Regions from separate parts of the Mesorhizobium sp. B1-1-8 genome, predicted to be linked through region 3. Evidence: predicted binding sites of a transcription regulator. Region 3 holds the regulator's gene; each other region holds the start of a gene.
The links. Region 3 encodes LexA, which represses DNA repair genes until DNA is damaged. Its sites were predicted from a motif close to TGTTCNNNNTGTGTTCNG; they were not measured.

Region 1 (7,351 bases), 2.4 Mb from region 3:
TAGATTCTCGGGACAAGCCCGAGAAATGACGTCGGCGCGAAAGCGCACGACAAGGACGACGAGCAGGAAGAAGCCGCCTGAGGTTTTCCCGTTTGGGCGGAGCGACGAACACAGACCCTGGGGTGACAAAGGGGTGGGCCGTTTCGACTGATCTCAGACGCCAGCGGCTGCCAGAAACGACACTCTCAAGACATCGTGTCGAGCTTGCGTTGCATGGCGGCGATCTGCGCTTTCAATTCCTGCAGGTCATCGGTCTTTTCCGGCGCGTCCTTCTTGGCGGGCTCGGCCGGAGTTGTGGAATTGGTTCCGGCCGGCGGGAACGGCGTGAACATGCGCATGGCGTTCTGAAACATCTCGACGTTTCGGCGCGTCTGCTCTTCCAGCGCCTTCATCGGCGTCTTCATCAAATCGATCGGCGTCTTGCCGAAGGTGCCCTTCAGCTGCTCGCGGAAGCGCTCCTGCTCCTTGGCGAAGGCGATCATCGATTGTTCGAGGAAGCTGGGCACGATCATCTGCATCTGGTCGCCGTAGAAGGCGATAAGCTGGCGCAGGAAGGGGATCGGCAGCATGTTCTGCCCGTCCTTGTTCTCCAGCTCGAAGATGATCTGGGTGAGAACCGGATGCGTGATGTCGTCGCCGGTCTTGGCGTCCTGCACCGTGAACTCCTCGCCTTTCTTGACCATCTCGGCCAGATCCTCGAGCGTCACATAGGTGCTGGTGCCGGTGTTGTAGAGCCGGCGATTGGCATATTTCTTGATGACGATCGGGTCGTCTTTTGCGGCCATCCGTATCCTCCCCAGGATACCGGCGCATGTGAGTAAGCGGCCGGTAACGATTGCGCCATTTGTCGAGGATACGCGCAAAAGCCTCACAATTCCAAGCGGTTTGTGCAGTGCGGCATCAATTTGTGCTGCACGACAGGTGGAAAATGCTGCGCCACGATCGCTGCGCCGCGGCGAGCCAACCGCGTGGCCTGCTTGCGGCGCATGGCGGCCATGCCCATTTCCGGTTTGACTTGGGTTCTGGAACGGGCAAGAAAAGTCTTTAACGGAACCCTAAAACACGACACCTCGAAGCCTGGAGAAGAAAATGTCCGCTTCCAATTCAATCGTCGTCGCCAGCGCCGCCCGCACCGCTGTCGGTTCCTTCAACGGCAGTTTCGCCGCCACGCCGGCGCATGAGCTCGGCGCCGTGGTCATCCGGGAATTGCTCGCGCGTTCAGGCGTCGAGGCGAACGAAGTCGACGAGGTCATCCTCGGCCAGGTGCTGACCGCCGCGCAAGGCCAGAACCCCGCCCGCCAGGCCTCGATCAATGCCGGCCTGCCCAAGGAGACCACCGCCTGGGGCCTCAACCAGGTTTGCGGCTCGGGCCTCAGGGCGATCGCGCTCGGCATGCAGCAGATCGCCACGGGCGACGCCAGGGTGATCGTCGCCGGCGGCCAGGAATCGATGTCGCTGTCGCCGCATGCCGAGCATCTGCGCGCCGGCGTCAAGATGGGCGACTACAAGATGATCGACACCATGATCAAGGACGGCCTGTGGGACGCCTTCAACGGCTACCATATGGGCAACACCGCCGAGAATGTCGCCCGCCAGTTCCAGATCACCCGCGAAGAACAGGACCAGTTCGCGCTGGCCTCGCAGAACAAGGCCGAGGCCGCGCAGAAGGCCGGCAAGTTCAAGGACGAGATCGTCGCCTTTGCCATCAAGGGCAAGAAGGGCGACACCATCGTCGATCAGGACGAGTATGTCCGCCACGGCGCGACGCTGGATGCCATGACCAAACTGCGGCCGGCCTTCGACAAGGACGGCACGGTCACCGCCGCCAACGCGTCCGGCATCAACGACGGCGCAGCCGGCGCGCTGCTGATGACGGAGGCGGAGGCCGCCAGGCGCGGCATTACCCCGCTGGTGCGCATCGCGTCCTGGGCAACCGCCGGCGTCGATCCGGCGGTCATGGGCACCGGGCCGATTCCCGCTTCCAAGAGGGCGTTGGAGAAGGCCGGCTGGTCGGTGAAGGATCTCGACCTGGTCGAGGCGAACGAGGCTTTCGCCGCCCAGGCCTGCGCGGTCAACAAGGGGCTCGGCTGGGATCCGTCGATCGTCAACGTCAATGGCGGCGCGATTGCCATCGGCCATCCGATCGGCGCCTCGGGCGCCCGCATCTTCAACACGCTGGTCTTCGAAATGCGCCGCCGCGGCGCCAAAAAGGGCCTCGCCACGCTGTGCATCGGCGGCGGCATGGGCGTCGCCATGTGCGTGGAAGCGCTGAACTGAGCCAATAGCGAATAGGGAGTAGCGAATAGCGAATAGGGAAGAACGGCGTCGGCGCAGCGGGCTTCGCTACTCCCTATTCGCTCCTTCGACCAAAAGGGAGGAACTTCATGACCAAAGTAGCAATCGTCACGGGCGGATCGCGCGGCATCGGTGCCGCGATTTCGGTGGCGCTGAAGAGCGCCGGCTATTCGGTCGCCGCGAACTATGCCGGCAATGACGAGGCCGCAAGCAAGTTCACCGCCGAGACCGCTATCAAGACCTACAAATGGTCGGTCGCCGACTACGACGCCTGCGCCGCCGGCATCAAGCAGGTCGAGGCCGACCTCGGCCCGGTTTCGGTGCTGGTCAACAATGCCGGCATCACCCGCGACGCCATGTTCCACAAACTGACGCCCGAGCAGTGGAAAGAGGTCATCGACACCAACCTGTCGGGTGTCTTCAACATGACGCATCCGCTGTGGGGCGGCATGCGCGACCGCAGGTTCGGCCGCGTCATCACCATTTCCTCGATCAACGGCCAGAAAGGCCAAATGGGCCAGGTCAACTATTCGGCCTCGAAAGCCGGCGACATCGGCTTCTCCAAGGCGCTTGCTCAAGAGGGCGCCCGCGCGGGCATCACCGTCAATGTTATCTGCCCCGGCTACATCGCCACCGACATGGTCATGGCCGTGCCGGAAAAAGTGCGGGAATCGATCATCGCTCAGATCCCGGTCGGCCGTCTCGGCGAGCCGCAAGAGATCGCGCGCTGTGTCGTCTTCCTGGCGTCGGAGGAGGCCGGCTTCATCACCGGCTCGACCATCACCGCCAATGGCGGCCAGTACTTCGCCTGAGGTCTTTCATCCCGATGGAGGGCGGCCCGGACAGCCGGGCCGCTATGCGCTGCCGATGAGGCTGGCGCGACACCTTGCCTCAATACGGCACGCAAAGATTAACGGCCTCGCTCCCGCTCTGTGCAAAACCCGTTCACAAGCTGTGACTTTTCGGTGCGCAAGCTGTGGGCAACACTATATGTTGGGGTGAACAAAACCGGAAAACCTTTGAATCGCTGATTCGTCGCCGATTCGTTCCGGCTTTGGCCGGAAAGTTAACGGCAGCGGCGTCAAACGGCGCTGAGATGGTTAACCGTCGGTAAGAAAGATCAATAATTTCATAAGTTTGACGGGTGAGCCCACTCGCGCCACGATTGTTCACCGGCAAAGGTTAACAGTACTTCGCGTCGTACTGAGGCCAAGCATGAATCGGGCCAGTTTAGAGATTCAGCATGTGGTGAGACTCGTCGTCAAAAAATCCACATATAGCCGTGAACAAAACCTGAATCAGGACGAGTCGTCGATTCGTCGCCGATTCGTTCCAGACTCGTTCCAACGGTTAACCAGCGACGGATTCTGACCCTTCCATTGCGGTGGCCATCGTCGCGATGGAACATTCCGCTTTCGCTTCGCGCCCGAAATCCTTATGTGTCGCCTGTCACACGCGGCGGCGCCGCCGCGTTCCCGACAACAAGCGGCAGAAAGCCTCATTTCCGAGCCGATGAACATCCACCCGAAACACTCCCAGCCGTTGATACTTTCAGGCCGCGACGTGACGGCCGTGCTCGGCCCCACCAACACCGGCAAGACCCATCTCGCCATCGAGCGCATGGTGGCGCATGAGACGGGCGTCATCGGCCTGCCGCTCCGGCTGCTGGCGCGCGAGGTCTATACCCGCGTCAGCGAGAAGGTCGGCGCCCATAAGGTGGCGCTGATCACCGGCGAGGAGAAGATCGTCCCGGCGAGCGCGAAATATTCGGTCTGCACCGTCGAGGCGATGCCGCGCGAAACCGACGCCGCCTTTGTCGCCATCGACGAGGTGCAGCTCGCCGGCGATCTCGAGCGCGGCCACATCTTCACCGACCGCATCCTGCATCTGCGCGGTCGCCAGGAGACGTTGCTGCTCGGTGCGGCCACCATGCACGGCATCCTGCAGCGCCTGCTGAAGGGCGTCTCGGTGGTGACGCGGCCGCGGCTGTCGCATCTTGCCTATGCCGGCTCGAAGAAGCTCACCCGCCTCCCCCGGCGCACCGCGATCGTCGCCTTCTCCGCCGACGAGGTCTATGCCATCGCCGAGCTGATCCGCCGCCAGCAGGGCGGTGCCGCCGTCGTGCTCGGCGCGCTGTCGCCGCGCACCCGCAACGCCCAGGTGGCGCTGTTCCAGTCGGGCGATGTCGACTATCTCATCGCCACCGATGCCATCGGCATGGGGCTTAACCTTGACCTCGACCATGTCGCCTTCGCCCAGAACCGCAAGTTCGACGGCTACCAATACCGCAACCTGACGTCGGCCGAGCTCGGCCAGATCGCCGGCCGCGCCGGCCGCCATCTGCGCGACGGCACCTTCGGCGTCACCGGCCAGGTCGATCCGCTCGACGAGGATCTGGTCAAGAAGATCGAAAGCCATGACTTCGATCCGGTGAAGGTGATGCAGTGGCGCACCGCCGATTTCGATTTCGCCAGCCTCGACGCGCTGAAGCGCTCGATCGAGACCAACGCGCCGGTCGAAGGGCTGACGCGGGCGTTGCCGGCAGTGGACGCGCAGGCGCTGGACCACCTGTCGCGCGACGAGGAGATCCGCGCTTTAGCCACCGACGCCAGGCGCGTGGCGCTGCTGTGGGAAGCCTGCGCCCTGCCGGACTACCGCAAGATCGCGCCGGCCCAGCATGCCGACCTCATCGCCTCGATCTATATGGACCTTTCGCGCCATGGCCATGTCGACGAAAATTACATGGCCGAGCAGGTGCGGCGCGCCGACACGACGGACGGCGATATCGACACGCTGTCGCACAGGATCGCCCAGATCCGTACCTGGACTTTCGTCTCCAACCGGCCGGGCTGGCTGGCCGATCAGGCACACTGGCAGGAAAAGACGCGTGAAATCGAAGACAGATTGTCGGATGCGCTGCATGAGCGGTTGACGAAACGCTTCGTAGACCGCAGGACTTCCGTCCTCATGCGGCGCCTTAGAGAAAATACCATGCCTGAAGCCGAAATCAGCCCAACCGGAACTGTCCTCGTCGAAGGCCATCATGTCGGCGAACTGCAAGGCTTCCGCTTCACCGCCGACCAGAGCGCCGGCGGCGAGGATGCCAAGGCTGTGCGCACCGCCGCCCAGAAGGCTCTTGCCGCCGAATTCGAGGCGCGCGCCGACCGCTTCGGCGCCTGCGCCAATGGCGATCTGGCACTCGGCTCTGACGGTACGGTGCGCTGGATCGGCGCGCCGATCGGCACGCTGGTTGCCAGCGACGAAGCGTTGAAGCCGCGCCTTGTGCTGCTGGCCGACGAGCAGCTCACCGGGCCGGCCCGCGACAAGGTCGCGGCGCGCGCCGAGCGTTTCGTCAATTTCCAGATCGAGTCGCTTTTGAAGCCGCTGGTCGATTTGAAGAATGCCGAACAGCTTACCGGCATCGGCCGCGGCATCGCCTTCCAGCTCGTCGAGCATTTTGGCCTCATCAACCGCCGCGACATAGCCGAGGAGATGAAGTCGCTCGACCAGGAAGGACGCGCCGCATTGCGCCGCCTGGGCGTGCGCTTCGGCGCCTACCACGTCTTCGTGCCGGCGCTGATCAAGCCGGCGCCCGCCGGGCTGGTGACGCTGCTGTGGGCATTGAAGAATGATGGCAAGGACAAGCCGGGCTTCGGCGACGTAGTGCACGCGCTTGCCTCCGGCCGCACCTCGGTGGTCATCGACCCGGCCTTCGACAAGACCTTCTACAAGCTCGCCGGCTACCGCAATCTCGGCCGCCGCGCAGTGCGCGTCGACATTCTGGAGCGACTGGCCGATCTCATCCGCCCGGCGACCAACTGGAAGCCCGGCCTCGGCCAGCGGCCTGATGGCGCCTATGACGGCCAGTCCTTCATGGTGACGCCGCCGATGATGTCGATTCTCGGCGCCACCGCCGACGACATGGAAGAGATCCTGAAGGGTCTCGGCTACCGCGCCGAGCCGAAGCCGGCCGCCGAAGTGAAGGCGAAACTCGAGGCGCAGGACAATGCCGCCCGCGAAGCCGCCGCCGCCAAGCTGGCAGCGGAAGAGGCCGCGCGCGCGGCAGCGGCAGCCGAAACGCCGACCGCCGAAGCCACCGAGACACCAGCCGAAAGTCCGGAGCCGGCGGTGGTGGCAACTGAGGCTGCGGCCGAAACCGCCGAGGAACCTGTCGCCGAAGCGGGCGCGGAACTCGCGACGGCAGAGGAGACACAAACGGAAGCTGCGGAAGCGGCCTCGCCGGCAGCAGAGCAGACCGATGCGCCGGCTGCCGAGCCGGTAACGGAAGCTGGCGCGCCGGCTGCCGAGGTCGAAGCCTCCGTGGCAAGCGAAGCTGCACCGGCGGAAGCCGCAGCACCGGAAGTCGCAGCACCGGAAGCCGAGGCTCCAGCCGAAGCTGGGGCCCCGCCAGAGGCTGAGGCTCCCACCGAGGCCGAGGAACCGAAGCCGGTCCTTCTTTGGCGGCAAGCGCGTTTCGACCATCAGCGTCCGCGCCACCGCCACGACAACCGCCGGGACAATCGTCCACGCGGGGCGCAGGCCCACCCTGCCGGTCAGGCGCGGGATAACCAGCCTGATGCCGCTTCCGGCCAGCCGGCGGACCGGCCTGCCCAGGAGGGTCGCCGCGACCAGCGTGACGGCGCCGGCAAGCCGCGCTTCGACCGCTCGAAGTTCAAGCCGAGACCGGAAACTGGAGACCGGCGCGAAACCGGCGAACGGCGTGATGCCAAGCCGCAGGGCGAGCGTCCGGATCGCCACGAGGGGGGCCGCCGCGAAGGCCGGCCCGACTGGAAGGGCAACCGGCAGGACGGCAAGGGCAACGCGCAGGGCGGCAAGCCGGCCTTCCAGGCGAAGCCGCGCGAGGAACGTCCACAGCGCTTCGATCCGGATTCGCCCTTCGCCAAGCTCGCCGCCTTGCGCGACCAGCTGAAGAAATAGCTTCGCTCGGTTCCGATGGTCGCGGAAGGCCGCCAGCGCATCGACAAATGGCTGTTCTTCTCGCGCGCGGTCAAATCGCGCTCGCTGGCCGCCAAAATCGTCGTTGCCGGCCGCGTCC
Region 2 (7,351 bases), 1.4 Mb from region 3:
CTCTGGGCATTTTCTCGCTCCTGATCGCGCTGCTCCTGGTCTTCAAGTAAAGAGCAGGCGCTGACGAAAGGGGTCGCATGGTGCGGCCCCGCCGTATGGACAGGGGAATGAGATGTTCGTGACATCTGCCTTTGCGCAAGAAACCGCGCCGGCCGCGGCCGAAGGCGACACACACGCGGGCACCGCCGTGCCTGCCGAGCATGGCACGTTCCCGCCGTTCAATGCCGCGACCTTCCCGTCGCAGATCCTGTGGCTGGTCATCACCTTCGGGCTCTTCTATTTGTTCCTGAAGCGTGTGGTGATGCCGCGTGTCGGCGGCATCATCGATGTCCGCAACGATCGCATCACCCAGGACCTCGACCACGCCGCCAGGCTGAAGGGCGAGGGCGACGCCGCTATTGCCGCCTATGAGCAGGAACTGGCGGAAGCCAAGGCCCGCGCCAATTCCATCGGCCAGCAGGCGAGCGATGCCGCCAAGGCAGATGCCGAAGCCGCGCGCAAGAAAGTCGAGGCGGAGCTCGAAAAGAAGCTCGGCGAGGCCGAGGCGAGCATCGCCTCGATCAAGGCCAGGGCGATGAAGGAAGTCGGCACGATCGCCGAGGACACCACTTCGGCCATCGTCGAGGCGCTTGTCGGCGGCAAGACCGACAAGGCCGAGATCGCGGCCGCGGTCAAATCCGCGAGCCGGTGAGGAGCGGAATCATGGACGCCACATCACTCGCCACGCTCTGGGCAACCATTGCCCTGATCATCTTTCTCGGCGCCGTCATCTACCTGAAGGTCCCGGGTATGCTGGCCAAGTCGCTAGATGCCCGCGCGGCCAAGATCAGCAGCGAACTGGAAGAAGCCCGCCGTCTGCGCGAGGAGGCACAGCAACTGCTTGCCCAGTATCAGAAGAAGCGCAAGGAAGCCGAGCAGGAGGCCGCCGACATCGTCGCCGCCGCCAAGCGCGAAGCCGAGCTTGTCGCCGCCGAGGCGAAAAAGCGGACCGAGGATTATGTCGCGCGGCGCACCGCGCTTGCCGAGCAGAAGATCGGCCAGGCCGAGCGCGAGGCGGTCAGCGAAGTTCGCGCCAGCGCGGTCGACATCGCCGTCGAAGCGGCCCGCGCGCTGCTTGCCGCCAAGGTCGATTCCAAGGCCGGAGCGGATCTGTTCAAGTCGGCGCTGCAGGACGTGAAAGCCAAGCTGAACTGATGCAGGTGATCTCCCCCCTCGAGGGGGAGATGTCGCCGAAGGCGACAGAGGGGGTCGGTTCGACTGGACGCGACGCTATTCGGCGCGGACACCAAATTTAGAGAAACAGGGTTGGCGCTTCACGCGAGGCGACCCCCTCTGGCCTGCCGGCCATCTCCCCCTCAAGGGGGGAGATTACGCGCACCCTCGCCGGCGCTCACTCCAGCCCGGCGAAGCTTTCTTCCTCGTCCGCCACCTCAGCGCTACCCAGCCGGAACGGCGCGAACGACGCACGGTGCAATCTCGCCACCGGCCCATGCGCCTCGATCGCGGTCCGATGTCGGACCGTCGCATACCCCATATGGACCTCGAAGCCATAGCGATCGTGATGGCCGCCGCAGCCGCACATCATGCGGTCTCGCATCACCTTGGCGACGATCGAGGCGGCGGCGATCGACTGCGAGCGCTGGTCGCCCCTGATCAGGGCGCGGCCGTCGCAGGGCAGCCCCGGCGGCACGTCGCGGCCGTCGGCCAGCGCCAGCTTCGGCCGCAGCGACAGGCCGGCGACGGCACGGCGCATCGCTTCGAGGCTGGCTTTCAGGATGTTGCTGTTGTCGATCCCCTCGGCGCTGATCGAGGCCATCGAAACGCAGAGCGCCGAGCCCAGGATCTTCAGGAACAGCGCCTCGCGCTGCAAATGGGTGAGGCGCTTGGAATCGTCGAGGCCTTCTGGAATGTTGGTTGGGTCCAGCACCACGGCGGCGGCGACCACCGGCCCGGCGAGCGGCCCTCGCCCGGCCTCATCCATTCCCGCCACGGGCCAAAGGCCTTCGGCCATCGCCTTCGTCTCGACGGAGAAGTCGGGCTTCTCGACGATTTCAAACAGGGGCGGAGAATCGGAACGCGAGCGAGCCATGGTGCGGCGAGGTTCGCATCGGCTCCGATTCTCCGCAAGTCCCTCCGGGTCCGATGGGGCGTCGGAACGGGAGGGCACCGTCTCACGGCCGGGGGACAGGCCGGACGGGATTGCGCGCCTGGGCAGCATCGCGTGCCCACGCTTTTTCTTTCGTCAAAGCAGCATCAGCTGTTCGCTGGCATTGGCTCCCGCGACGAACTGATCGGTCCTGAGAGTCCGCCGCTCGGCATTGAGGCCGAGCCGCTTGGCCGCGATCTCGAAGCGCCGGCCGATCTGCCAGGCATAGGGACCGGCGCCCTTCATGCGCTTGCCCCATTCCGAATCGTAGTCCTTGCCGTCGCGCATCGAACGGATCAGCGACATCACATGCCGGTAGCGGTCCGGATAATGGCGCAGCAGCCAGTCCTTGAAGATCGGCGCCACTTCCAGCGGCAGCCGCAGCACGACATAGCCGGCTTCGCGGGCGCCGGCGGCGCGCGCCGAATCGAGAATGCGCTCCATCTCCGGATCGGTCAGGCCGGGAACGATCGGCGCCACCATCACGGATGCCGGGACGCCGGCCTCGGCAAGCTGCTTGATCGCCTCCAGCCGCTTGGTCGGCGTCGAAGCGCGGGGTTCCATGGTTCTCGCCAGCATGCGGTCGAGCGTCGTCACCGACAATGCCACTTTGGCAAGGCCCCGCTCGGCCATGCGCGACAATATGTCGATGTCGCGGACCACCAGCGCCGACTTGGTGACGATGCCGACTGGGTGGCCGCGCGCTTCCAGCACTTCGAGGATCTCGCGCATGATCCGGTACTGCTTCTCGATCGGCTGATAGGGGTCGGTGTTGGTGCCTATGGCGATGGTGCGCGGCTGGTAGCCAGGCTTCGATAATTCCTTGTCGAGCATGCGCGCCGCATCCGGCTTGGCGAACAGTTTCGATTCGAAATCGAGCCCCGGCGACAGCCCCATGAAGGCATGCGTCGGCCTGGCGAAGCAGTAGACGCAGCCATGCTCGCAGCCTCGATAGGGGTTGATTGACCGGTCGAAGGAAATATCCGGCGATTCGTTGCGGGTGATGATGGTGCGCGGCTTCTCGACCTGCACCTCGGTCTTGAACGGCGGCAATTCCTCCAGCGAATTCCAGCCGTCGTCGAATACATGCCGGCTGACCGGCTCGAAGCGGCCCGACGGGTTGATGCCGGCCGAACGGCCGCGATTGCGGTCCGGCCGCACCCGCATGCCGCTCTGTTCGATCATCGCATTCGCCATCTCGGCTCTGCCAGCTCCGAAAGCGGCAATGTCGGCACGTACGATCTGTTCCATTTTCGCCCTCTCCCAGGGACTGTCGGCAGGCTGTCGAATCGCTCTGTTCATGAAACTATTCCTATTTCCTCAATGAGAACAAATCAAGAACTTTTTCGTGCAAAACGCACGACTGGCGCAGTGTCCGGCTTTCGGCTATTCGGCTGACGATGCTCAGCGTTCTGATCGAAACCAGCAACGACGAAGAGGGCCTTGCCCGCACGCTCGCCTCGCTGGTCGGCGGCGCGGTCGAGGGCATCGTGCGCGATGTCGTCGTCTGCGACACCGGCTCGACCGACCAGACGCATCGCGTCGCCGAACATGCCGGCTGCCACTATGTCGCGGCCGGCATCGCGGCCGGCATCGGCCAGGCCAAGGGTGACTGGCTGCTGATCCTGGAGCCAGGCGCGCGGCTGGCCGACGGCTGGATCGAAGCGGTCGCCGCTCACATGGCGAGACAGACCATGCCGGCGCGCTTTTCACGCGCGCGGGCAAATCGCGCGCCGTTCCTGGCGCGGGTCTTTTCCGCCAACCGCGCGCTCGCCGAAGGGCTTGTCATCAGCAAGCGCCAGGCTGCGGCGCTCGCCAAGAGCGCGCGCAGCGCCGAAGCTTTGGCGCGCGGCCTCGCCACGAAGCGGCTGGACGCGGAAATCTGGGTTGCGCCGCCGAAGTGAAGTTTCCGTTCTGCGGGCCACAGCGAGTAGTGTGGTAAAATTCGGCGCTATCTCGATCGTGCCTTCTATTGTGCGTTGCACAAAAAATTAGGTGGAGTTAAAATTTCCTCGGTGCGGAACAATCGGGTTTGGGGAACGCTAGAGCGGTAGGCTGCCGACGCGTGGTCGGGTCGCCGTTCATCACGAGGACCCCCGATGAATCTTGCTACCCCAGACAAATCCGGCACGGCCAGCCTGGAGGCGATCGCCCGAAACGGCAGCTTGTTCAGCCGCATCGCCGTGCGCATCCCGACCTATCTGTCGGACCTTCGTGAGAACCCGGCCTGGCTGCCGATGTTCGTGCTGGCGCGCACCATGCCTGGACGCCGCATGCACTGGCTTGGCGCCAAACGCACCCGCCCGCTCGAGAACGCAGATGAGACCATGTTCGCCGGCGTCGAGCGCGACGCTGCTGTCGAGGCGCTGCGGTCCGATGGGCTGTTTTCCGGCCTGATGCTGCCGCGGGCGATCCATGAGGAGATCGGCGCCTTCGCCGGCCGCACGCCCTGTTTCGGCAATTTCGACCGCCGCCTCGAATTCATGCCCGGCGAGCATGCCGAGGCGGAAAAGCGCTTCGGCCGCTCACTGCTCAGCGGGCATTATTTCGAGCGTAGCCTCGACTGTCAGGCAGTGCTCGCCGTTCAGTACGATCCGCTGCTGCTCGATATCGCCCAGCACTATCTCGGCGGCCAGGCCAAGCTGATCACCACGCGCGTCTGGTGGAGCTTCCCGACCGGCAAGGCCTCCGACGCCGACAAGAACCTCGCCTCGCTCGGCAAATATCATTTCGACCTCGACGACTGGCGCATGCTGAAATTTTTCTTCTACCTGGTGCCGGTCGATGCCGGCACCGGACCGCATGTCTATATCCGCGGCAGCCACAGGCGCCGGGCGATCAAGCATCAGCTGACGCTGCTGGTCGGGCACTCGGCCGAAGAGGTTCTGGGCGTCTACGGCCCGCAGAGCCCGGTCACGCTGACCGGCGAGGCCGGCCTTGGCTTTGTCGAGGATCCATTCGGCTTCCACATGGGCACCGTGCCGGCGCATACGCCAAGGCTGATGATGGAAGTCGGCTTCGGCGTCTCGCGCCCGTCGCGCCGCCGCTTCCATGGCGAGCCGGTCATCCGCTGATCGTGACTTTGACCGGCGTCCAGGCGGTGTGGCGTCTGGTCAGGCGCTGCTCGCGGCCTTCGGCGTCGTAGCGCACCGGGATCGGCTCGCGGGAAAACCGCTCGCGGTCGTCCAGCGCGTTGACGATGACGATCGCCCTGGCCTCGGCGCCGTCGCCGGCGATCGCCGCGACATAGACACCGCATTCCCGGCAGACAAGATAGTCGGCGGTGCGCAGGCCGAAGCGATAGATCTGCAGCCGCGCTTTGTCCTCTACGGAAATAACCAACTGGCCGTTTGGATCGGCGGCGGCGCGCGAACCGTGCCGGGTGCAGAACGAGCATTGGCAGGCGCGGACTTCGATCCGGGCAGGGTCGACCGTGGTTGAGAAGCTGAGGCGGATGTTGCCGCAATGGCATCCGCCGCTATGCATGGCCATCGCACAAGTTCCTTGCTGGCGCAGACAAGGTAACTTTCAGTCACGGGACTTGGAATGGCTTTTCGAAGGCGAGCTCGCCATTCTGCCTGGCGAAGGCAATCTCGAACCGGCGCTTTGCCTATGTTTGCGATCCGGTCTTGCCGCCGCGCCGCAAATGCTCGTCAAGCCGCGGCATGATCTCGACGAAGTTGCAGGGCATGTGCCGGTAGTCGAGCTGCGGCTTCAATATGCTGTCCCAGGCGTCCTTGCAGGCGCCGGGCGAGCCCGGCAGCACGAAGACGAAGGTTGCGTTGACGACGCCGCCGGTCGCGCGGCTCTGGATCGTCGCGGTGCCGATCTTGTCGAAGGAGATGCGGTGGAAGACTTCCGAAAAGCCGTCCATGCGCTTCTCGAAGATCGGCTCCAGCGCTTCCGGCGTCACGTCGCGGCCGGTGAAGCCGGTGCCGCCGGTGGTGATGACGACATCGACATTTTCGTCTTTCGACCAGCCGAGCACCTTGTCGCGGATCTTTTCACGGTCGTCGGTGACGATGTCGCGCGCGGCAAGGATATGGCCGGCCTCGGTGATGCGGTCGGCCAGCGTCTGGCCGGATTTGTCGTCGGCGAGGCTGCGCGTGTCGGAAACCGTCAGCACCGCGATGCGCACCGCAATGAAGGGGCGGCTTTCGTCAATCCTGGCCATGGGCGCCGGCCTCCATGCTGCGCGTTGCGGCGACGAACCAGTCGGGGTGGCGGCCGCGGATCTCGATCGCAGCGCGCTTGGCGACATTGCCGGTCTCGAACAGGCCGAAGCAGGTGGCGCCGGAGCCCGACATGCGGGCGAAGGCAGCATCCGCTTTGTTGAGCGCCTTGAGCGCTTCGCCGATGGCCGGCTGGATCGAGCGCGCGACTGGCTCGAGATCGTTGCGTGTCGTCTCCAGCCAGTTTCGGACAGCGTGGAAGTCGAGACGGCGCGGCAAGGGCGGCAGCGGCTCGTTGTCGCGCCTGGCAAGCGCCTTGAACACGTCGGGCGTGGCGACGGCGGCGCCGGGATTGACGAGAACCAGCGCCAGCGCCGGGAAATCCTTGAGCCGCGACAGCTCGTCGCCAATGCCGCGCGCGATCAGCGGCCTTGCCCTGAGGCACATCGGCAGGTCGGCGCCGAGCGACAGCCCGATCCGCGCCAGTCCGGCTTCGTCGATGTCGAGGCCCCAGGTTCGGGCGAGGCCGTTGAGCACCGCTGCCGCATCGCTTGAGCCGCCGCCGACGCCGGAGGCGATCGGCAGGTTCTTTTCCAGCCGGATGGCGACCGGCGGCGTCGGCCGTGCGCCGGCTTCCCGCCGCAATGCATCGCGCGCCTTGACCGCCAGATTGTCGCCATCGAGCGGCACGCCGGCGGCATAGCGCCCGGACACCATAAATTCGTCATGCTCGGCCAGCCCGATCTCCACCCGGTCGCCGAAGCGGGTGAACACGGCAAGGCTGTCGAGCAGGTGATAACCGTCCGGCCGGCGGCCGATGACATGCAGCGCCAGATTGATCTTGGCAGGTGCAAGCCAAGTCCGGGCTTGTGTGCCGGTCTCCAAAATGTCGGCTGCTGGCGAGATGGCGTTCAGTCCTTGGCCAGACGGTACTCGCCGGTCTTCGGATCCTTGACCAGCGTTCCCATCGTGCCGTTGGCCGCCTGTTTCTCGGTGCGCCGGATCTTGGCCGTCACGCGCTCGGCCTCGCGCA
Region 3 (7,351 bases):
GTCCGACCAGATCCGCAAGGATCTGGCGCTCGGCGAAGCAAGCCGCGTCCTGCTCGACGTCCACGACAGTTATGAGGACACCCGCGCCTCGGGCAGCTCGCTGGCGCAGGCGGCCGACAAGCTGAAGCTCAAGGTCGTCACCGTCGATGCGATAGACCGCACCGGTCAGCGGCCGGACGGCAGCATCGTCAAGGATCTGCCGGAATCTGCCGACCTCATCAAGTCGGTGTTCGCGGCCGAACCCAACACCGAGAATGAAGCCCTGACCACCGCTGACAACGGCTTCGTCTTCTATGAAGTCGCATCGATCACGCCGGCGCGCGACCGCACGCTGGACGAAGTTCGCCAGAAGGTGGTCGCCGACTGGACGGCTGCCGAAACCGACAAGCGGCTCGACGCCAAGGCCCAGGAGCTGGAGAAGCGCCTCAAGGCTGGCGCGACCCTCGACGTCATCGCCGGCGAGCTGAAGCTCGAGAAGCAGACCAAGCGCGGCCTGAAGCGTGAGGCCGACGATGCCGATTTCGGCAAGGAAGGCGCTGCGGCCATGTTCGGCGTCGGCGAAGGCGGCACCGGACTGATCCCCTCGCCCACCGGCGATGGACAGATCCTCTTCAAAGTCGCCGAGGTCTTCGAGCCGGCCGGCGCCGATGCCAGCTCGGTGCCGGACGATGCGCAGAAATCTTTCGGCGCCGGCATGTCCGACGACCTGCTCGACCAACTGGTGGCGCAGCTGCAGTCGCAGTATGACGTCCGCATCGACCCGACCGCCGTTGCCCAAGCACAAACCAGATGAGCGCACTGAAGATACACATAGCCAAGGTTGCCGGCGGCAGCGCGCTGTCCTTCGAGGAAGCGCGCGAGGCCTTCGACATCATCATGTCGGGCGACGCCACGCCGGGCCAGATCGGCGGCTTCCTGATGGCGCTGCGCGTGCGCGGCGAGACGGTGAGCGAGATTTCCGGCGCTGTCGCTACGATGCGGGCCAAGATGCTGCGCGTCGAGGCGCCGCACGGCGCCATCGACATTGTCGGCACTGGCGGCGACAATTCGCACTCGGTCAACATCTCGACCGGGTCCGCCTTCGTCATCGCCGCCGCCGGCGTTCCGGTCGCCAAGCATGGCAATCGCGGCCTGTCGTCGCTGACCGGCGCCGCCGACGTGCTGATGGCGCTCGGCGTCAAAATCGATATTCCGCCGGAGACGATCGGCCGCTGCATCCACGAGGCAGGCGTCGGCTTCATGTTCGCGCCGGCGCATCATCCGGCGATGAAGCATGTCGGGCCGACTCGCGTCGAGCTCGGCACGCGCACCATCTTCAACCTGCTCGGACCATTGTCGAACCCGGCCGGCGTCAGCCGCCAGATGGTCGGCGTCTTCCTGCCGGAGTGGATCATGCCGGTGGCCGAGACGCTGAAGGCGCTCGGCGCCGATCACGCCTGGGTCGTCCACGGTGATGGCTATGACGAGATCACCACCACCGGCGAGACGCAGGTTGCGGAGCTTGCCGGCGGCGAGATCCGCAGCTTCACGCTGACGCCGGAAGCGGTCGGTCTGAAGCGCTACAAGAAAGACGAGCTTCGCGGCGGCGACGCGGCCTACAACGCCAGGGCGCTGCGCGATATGCTGAGCGGTGCCGCCGGCGCCTATCGCGACACGGTGCTGATGAATGCCGGCGCCGGTCTTGTGGTGGCCGGCAAGGCGACGACGCTTGCCGACGGCATCGCGGCGGCGGCGCAAGCCATCGACAGCGGCCGGGCGGTTGCGGTGCTCGACAAGCTTATCGAGATTTCGAACGGTTAGAACCTTGTCCGACATCCTGCGCAAGATCGAGGCCTACAAGCGCGATGAGATCGCCGCGGCAAAGCTCAGCGTGCCCCTGGCCGAGATCAAGGCCAAAGCGAGGGATATCGAGCCGCCGCGTGGCTTCCTTGCGGCGCTGGAAGCCAAGCGCAAGGCCGGCGGCTTCGCGCTGATTGCCGAGATCAAGAAGGCGAGCCCGTCCAAAGGCCTGATCCGCGCCGATTTCGACCCGCCGTCGCTGGCCAGGGCTTATCAGCAAGGCGGCGCCGCCTGCCTTTCGGTGTTGACCGACGCGCCGTCTTTCCAGGGCGCGCCGGCGTTTCTCACCAGTGCGCGCGCGGCCGTGACGCTGCCGGCGCTGCGCAAGGACTTTTTGTTCGATCCCTATCAAGTCCATGAGGCCCGTGCCTGGGGCGCGGACGCGATTTTGATCATCATGGCCAGCGTCGATGACGCCATGGCCCGTGAACTGGAATCGACAGCATTCGACCTCGGCATGGATGCGCTGATCGAGGTGCATGACGAGGTGGAAATGGAGCGTGCGCTTGCGCTTTCCTCGCGGCTGATCGGCATCAACAATCGCAACCTCAGGACATTCGAGACCAGCCTCGGGGTTTCGGAGCGGCTGGCGGCCGTGGTGCCGGCGGATCGGCTGCTGGTCAGCGAGAGCGGCATCTTCACGCATGAGGATTGCCGGCGGCTGGAAGAGAGCAGGATAGGCACCTTCCTCGTCGGCGAGAGCCTGATGCGGCAACAGGATGTCGCGGCGGCAACGCAGCTCCTGCTCACGGGCCAGGCGCCGGCCGAGGCCGTTTGAAAATGGCCTCCCTCACCCATCTCGGCGCCAAGGGCGAGGCCAACATGGTCGACGTCGGCGACAAGGCCGAGACGACGCGCACGGCCATCGCCGAAGGCTTTGTCGCGATGCGGCCGGAAACGCTCGACATGATCCTTGCCGGCGACGCCAAGAAGGGCGATGTGCTGGGAACCGCGCGCATCGCCGGCATCATGGCGGCCAAGAAGGCCTATGAATTGATCCCGCTCTGCCACCCGCTGCTTCTGACCAAGGTTGCCGTCGACATCGAGCCGGATCGCGCACTACCAGGCCTCAAGGTCACTGCGCTCGCGCGCGTCACCGGCAAGACCGGCGTCGAGATGGAGGCGCTGACTGCCGCTTCGGTCGCCTGCTTAACCATCTACGACATGGCCAAGGCGGTGGACCGCGCCATGGTGATTTCCGGCATAAAACTGGTCGAGAAGACCGGCGGCAAGTCCGGCGACTATAAGGCGGGTTCTTAGATGGCGCTGGTTCCGGTCGCCGAGGCGCTCGAACGTCTGCTGGATGGTGCCACGGCACTGCCGGGCGAAAGCGTTCCGTTGGCCGATGCGGCTGGCCGTGCGCTGGCGGAACCGGTGGTGGCGCTCCGCACCCAGCCGCCCTTCAACGCCTCGGCCATGGACGGCTACGCCGTGCGGGCCGCGGATGTGGCATCGGTGCCGGTGCGGCTCTCGGTGATCGGCATGGCGCCGGCCGGGCGCGGCTATGACGGGTCCGTCGGCCGGGCGGAGGCGGTGCGCATCTTCACCGGCGCTCCCGTGCCGGAGGGCGCCGACACCATCGTCATCCAGGAGAATGTCCGCGATCTCGGCAATGGCCATGTCGAGGTGACCGAGCCGACGGCAAAAGACCGCAACATCCGCCGCCGCGGGCTGGATTTTTCGCAAGGCGACGTTCTGCTGGATAAGGGCCGCATACTCGATCCGGCAGCGCTATCGCTGGCCGCATCGGCCAACCATCCCACGCTGAACGTGGTGAGACGGCCGCTGGTCGCGATCGTCGCCACCGGCGACGAATTGCTGGCGCCGGGCAGTGAACCCGGGCCGGACCAGATCATCTCCTCCAATGCCTATGGCGTCGCAGCCGCCGCACAATCGGTCGGTGCCCGCGCTCTCGATCTCGGCATCGCCGCCGACCGCGAGCAGGATATAGCGGCGCTGGTCAAGAAAGCTGTCGCGGCAAAGGCCGACGTCATCGTCACGCTTGGTGGCGCCTCGGTCGGCGACCATGATCTGATCCACGACGTGCTGACCGGCGAAGGCATAAACCTCGACTTCTGGAAGATCGCCATGCGCCCCGGCAAACCTTTGATGTTTGGCCGGCTGGGCGATATCCGCTGCATCGGTCTGCCCGGCAATCCGGTGGCGAGCCTGGTCTGCTCGCAGCTGTTCCTGAAGCCGTTGCTGGCGCGACTCGGCGGCCGTAGTTTCCAGCAGGACATGCGCAGGGCGCGGCTGGCTGCTGCGATGCAGGCCAACGATCTGCGGCAGGATTATGTACGGGCCGTGGTACGCGAGGATGATCGCGCGCTGGTCGCGACGCCGTTCGGCATCCAGGATTCCTCGATGCTGAGAATGCTTGCCGACGCCAACGGCCTGATCGTGCGCGAGCCCTTCGCGCCGGCCGCGGAAGCTGGCGCCGAATGCAGCGTGCTGATGTTACGCTGAACAAAACGTCAACACATTCACTAAACTTTAAACGGTTGCCGAACACAACTGGAACAGATAGTGTTTGTTCTGGGTTTGTTTTTCTGATTCTGGTTTCAGAGACCCGTGGGGGCCGCCATGCTGACGCGCAAACAACATGAACTCTTGATGTTCATCCACGAACGGCTGAAGGAAAGCGGCATTCCGCCGTCTTTCGACGAGATGAAGGAAGCACTTGACCTTGCGTCGAAGTCGGGCATTCACCGCCTGATCACGGCGCTGGAAGAGCGTGGCTTCATTCGCCGGCTGCCGAACCGGGCTCGCGCGCTCGAAGTGCTGCGCCTGCCCGATTCGATCGCGCCCGGCCTCAACGCGGCGAGGAAGTTTTCGCCGAGCGTCATCCAAGGCGGACAGGGCAATATCGGCCGGCAGATCAAGCCCGCAGCGCCCTCGCGCACGCCCGCGCCCAGCAATGACGATGCGGTGCCGGCGGTGTCCATTCCGGTGATGGGCCGTATCGCCGCCGGTGTGCCGATCGACGCCATCCAGCATCAGACGCATTCGATCTCGGTGCCGCCGGACATGATCTCGGGCGGCGAGCATTATGCGCTCGAGGTCAAGGGCGACTCGATGATCGAGGCCGGCATCTTCGATGGCGACACCGTCATCATCCGCAACGCCGACACCGCCAGCCCCGGCGAGATCGTGGTGGCGCTGGTCGACGAGGAGGAAGCGACGCTGAAGCGCTTCCGCCGCAAGGGCGCCTCGATCGCGCTGGAAGCCGCCAACCCGGCCTATGAGACCCGCATCTTCGGGCCGGATCGCGTCAAGGTTCAGGGCAAGCTCGTCGGGCTGATCCGCCGCTATTGAGCAATTCCAGGAAAAGTGCGCAGCGGTTTTCCGTCCGGAATTGCGGGAAAACGAAACACCAGTAGCGGTTTGGACAAACCGCTACTGAGCTGGCTCAGACTTGGCTTCTGGTTTCTCGGGACGTTTATAGGGTGGCAGGCCCCTCGCCTCGCGTGAATATCGCCGCTGCTCATGCCAGGGGCGGTAAGGCTTTTCGACCGAGTAGCGGATCGTCGCTTGCGCCGTTGCCGATTGCGGGTCGAAGAAGACGGCGGCGCTGCCATCGCGCGCAAGCTGCCGTTTGGTGACGACGAGGACGCGCGGATCGCGGCAGGGATTGTAGGCCGTGACGTCGTTGATGACGATGAGATCGGCAAAGCCGCAGGCCGGGCGCGCGCTGTTACGGTCTTCGGCGAGCGCGACGATGGCGCCCGAAGGATGCCGGGCGATGCAGAGGTCGCCGGTGCAATAGAAAGGCGAGCCCGGCGGCAAGTCGACGGGGTCGGCGATGTCCAGCGCGCCCTTCGCGAACGTTTCGGGCGGCACAATTTCCTCGGCTTGCAGCGCGCGCTTCCAATTGTCGGTGGTGAATTCGTTCGAGCGTGCGCGGTTGATGGCGAGTTCGCCGCCGCCGATCGGCATCGCCACCAGATGCGCATCCTCGGAGATCAGGACGTCCGGCGTGCGAACGTGCGGGATCGCAAGCAGGCCAGCGAGCGCGAAAGGAATCGCGAACAGCCTGAGCCACGTGGTCGCCATCGTTGCGATGACGAGCGCGACCGTCGCCAGCAGCACCGACTGGATCGAGATCAGCCCGACGGCATCGACCGGCGAGCGCTCCGAAATCCACGCCGAGATCGCGACCATCGCCGTCAGGCCCTTTCCCATCACGTAGAGGAATGGGCCATCGAAGCCGAAAGGCATGGCCAGCGCGCTCAGGACGGCAAACGGCATGACGATCAGCGAGACGATCGGCATGACCGCAAGGTTCGCGACAACGCTGAGTGGCGACACCCGCTGGAAATGCCAGATGGCAAACAGCACCGTCGCGCTGCCGGCGATGAGCGACGTCAGGGCGGCGCCACCAATTCCAACCGCCAGCTTTCGCGACCAGAACCGGAGGAACGACAGCTTTGCCGGCGGTGCTGTTGTTTTACCGGCGCGATAGTCGGCAAAGCCGGCATAGGCGCCGACAAGGGCGGCCGTGGCGGCAAACGACATCTGGAAACTTGGACCGACCACCTCATGCGGCGACACCAGGATGACGGCAATCGCCGAGATCGCCAGATTGCGCATGGTCAGCGCCGCGCGATCGAAGAGCACTGCAACCAGCATCACCGCCAGCATGATAAAGCTTCGCTCGGCGGCGACCACGATGCCGGAGATGACGAGGTAGGCCGCGATCGACGCAAGCGCGATGGCCGCGGCGTATTTCTTGACCGGCCGGCGCGATGAGAAATCCGGAAACAGCGCGAAGGCGCCGCGCAGCAGAAGCATGATCGTGCCGGCCACCAGCGCCATGTGCAGGCCCGAGATCGAGATGATGTGATAGATGCCGGTGCGCCGCATCGACTCGTTGATCTCTTCGGGAATGCCGGCACGCACGCCGACAATCAATGCCGCTGCGATCTCGCCTTCGGAACCGCCGATGGTGCTCCTGATGTGATCGGCGATGTTCTCACGCGCATTCTCGATGGCCAAGCCGACGCTTGAACCGAAAGGCGAGTCGACCGTTGCCGCAATGAGCTTCGGATCGCCCATGAAAAATCCGCTGGCGCCGATGCCGGTGAAATAGCTGTCGAAGGAGAAATCATAGCTGTCGGGCCGCACCGGTCCGGTTGGCGGCAGAAGCTTGGCATAGCCGGTCAGAACCGATCCGGCCTTCATGTCGGGCGGAATGCGACGCGCCGAAACCCTGACCCGGTCAGGCGCGTAACGCAGCTTTGGATTGGCCGTCGAAATGAGATCGATGGTCAGCCTGACGCGGCCATTGGCTGTCGGCTCGGCGATAACGAGCCGGCCGGTCAGCCGCGTCTGGATCTCAGAGCCGAGCATCGGCGTCGCCGCCCGCCAGGTCTCGACCTTGGCGGCGAGAAAACCCAATGCGCAAAACAGCGCCGCCATGAAGATGAGATGCGTCGTCTGCCACGACCGCGAAACCGCCGCGCAGACAGCCAGCAGTGCAACCGCCGCGATGGGCCTGTAGAGATCCGGCTCG

Region 1: the regulator LexA is predicted to act here: its motif matches at 3,624-3,641, upstream of FJ974_RS05915 (helicase-related protein).
Region 2: the regulator LexA is predicted to act here: its motif matches at 3,472-3,489, upstream of FJ974_RS24710 (PA0069 family radical SAM protein).

Annotation. Positions count from the first base shown of each region.
Region 1 covers NZ_CP083956.1:1,201,756-1,209,106, reverse strand. The annotation lists gene phaR (polyhydroxyalkanoate synthesis repressor PhaR) at 186-785, opposite strand; gene FJ974_RS30150 (hypothetical protein) at 869-997, opposite strand; gene FJ974_RS05925 (acetyl-CoA C-acetyltransferase) at 1,090-2,277, shown strand; gene phbB (acetoacetyl-CoA reductase) at 2,385-3,107, shown strand; gene FJ974_RS05915 (helicase-related protein) at 3,808-7,233, shown strand; gene FJ974_RS05910 (RNA-binding S4 domain-containing protein) at 7,249-7,351, shown strand, end outside.
Region 2 covers NZ_CP083956.1:5,014,643-5,021,993, reverse strand. The annotation lists gene FJ974_RS24730 (F0F1 ATP synthase subunit C) at 1-50, shown strand, start outside; gene FJ974_RS24725 (F0F1 ATP synthase subunit B) at 113-691, shown strand; gene FJ974_RS24720 (F0F1 ATP synthase subunit B) at 703-1,194, shown strand; gene FJ974_RS24715 (ribonuclease HII) at 1,391-2,089, opposite strand; gene FJ974_RS24710 (PA0069 family radical SAM protein) at 2,243-3,397, opposite strand; gene FJ974_RS24705 (glycosyltransferase) at 3,547-4,050, shown strand; gene FJ974_RS24700 (hypothetical protein) at 4,246-5,220, shown strand; gene FJ974_RS24695 (GFA family protein) at 5,210-5,638, opposite strand; gene moaB (molybdenum cofactor biosynthesis protein B) at 5,757-6,320, opposite strand; gene FJ974_RS24685 (4-(cytidine 5'-diphospho)-2-C-methyl-D-erythritol kinase) at 6,307-7,203, opposite strand; gene FJ974_RS24680 (hypothetical protein) at 7,230-7,351, opposite strand, start outside.
Region 3 covers NZ_CP083956.1:3,586,440-3,593,790, reverse strand. The annotation lists gene FJ974_RS17430 (peptidyl-prolyl cis-trans isomerase) at 1-793, shown strand, start outside; gene trpD (anthranilate phosphoribosyltransferase) at 790-1,800, shown strand; gene trpC (indole-3-glycerol phosphate synthase TrpC) at 1,805-2,617, shown strand; gene moaC (cyclic pyranopterin monophosphate synthase MoaC) at 2,620-3,099, shown strand; gene glp (gephyrin-like molybdotransferase Glp) at 3,100-4,305, shown strand; gene lexA (transcriptional repressor LexA) at 4,423-5,154, shown strand; gene FJ974_RS17400 (ComEC/Rec2 family competence protein) at 5,236-7,351, opposite strand, start outside.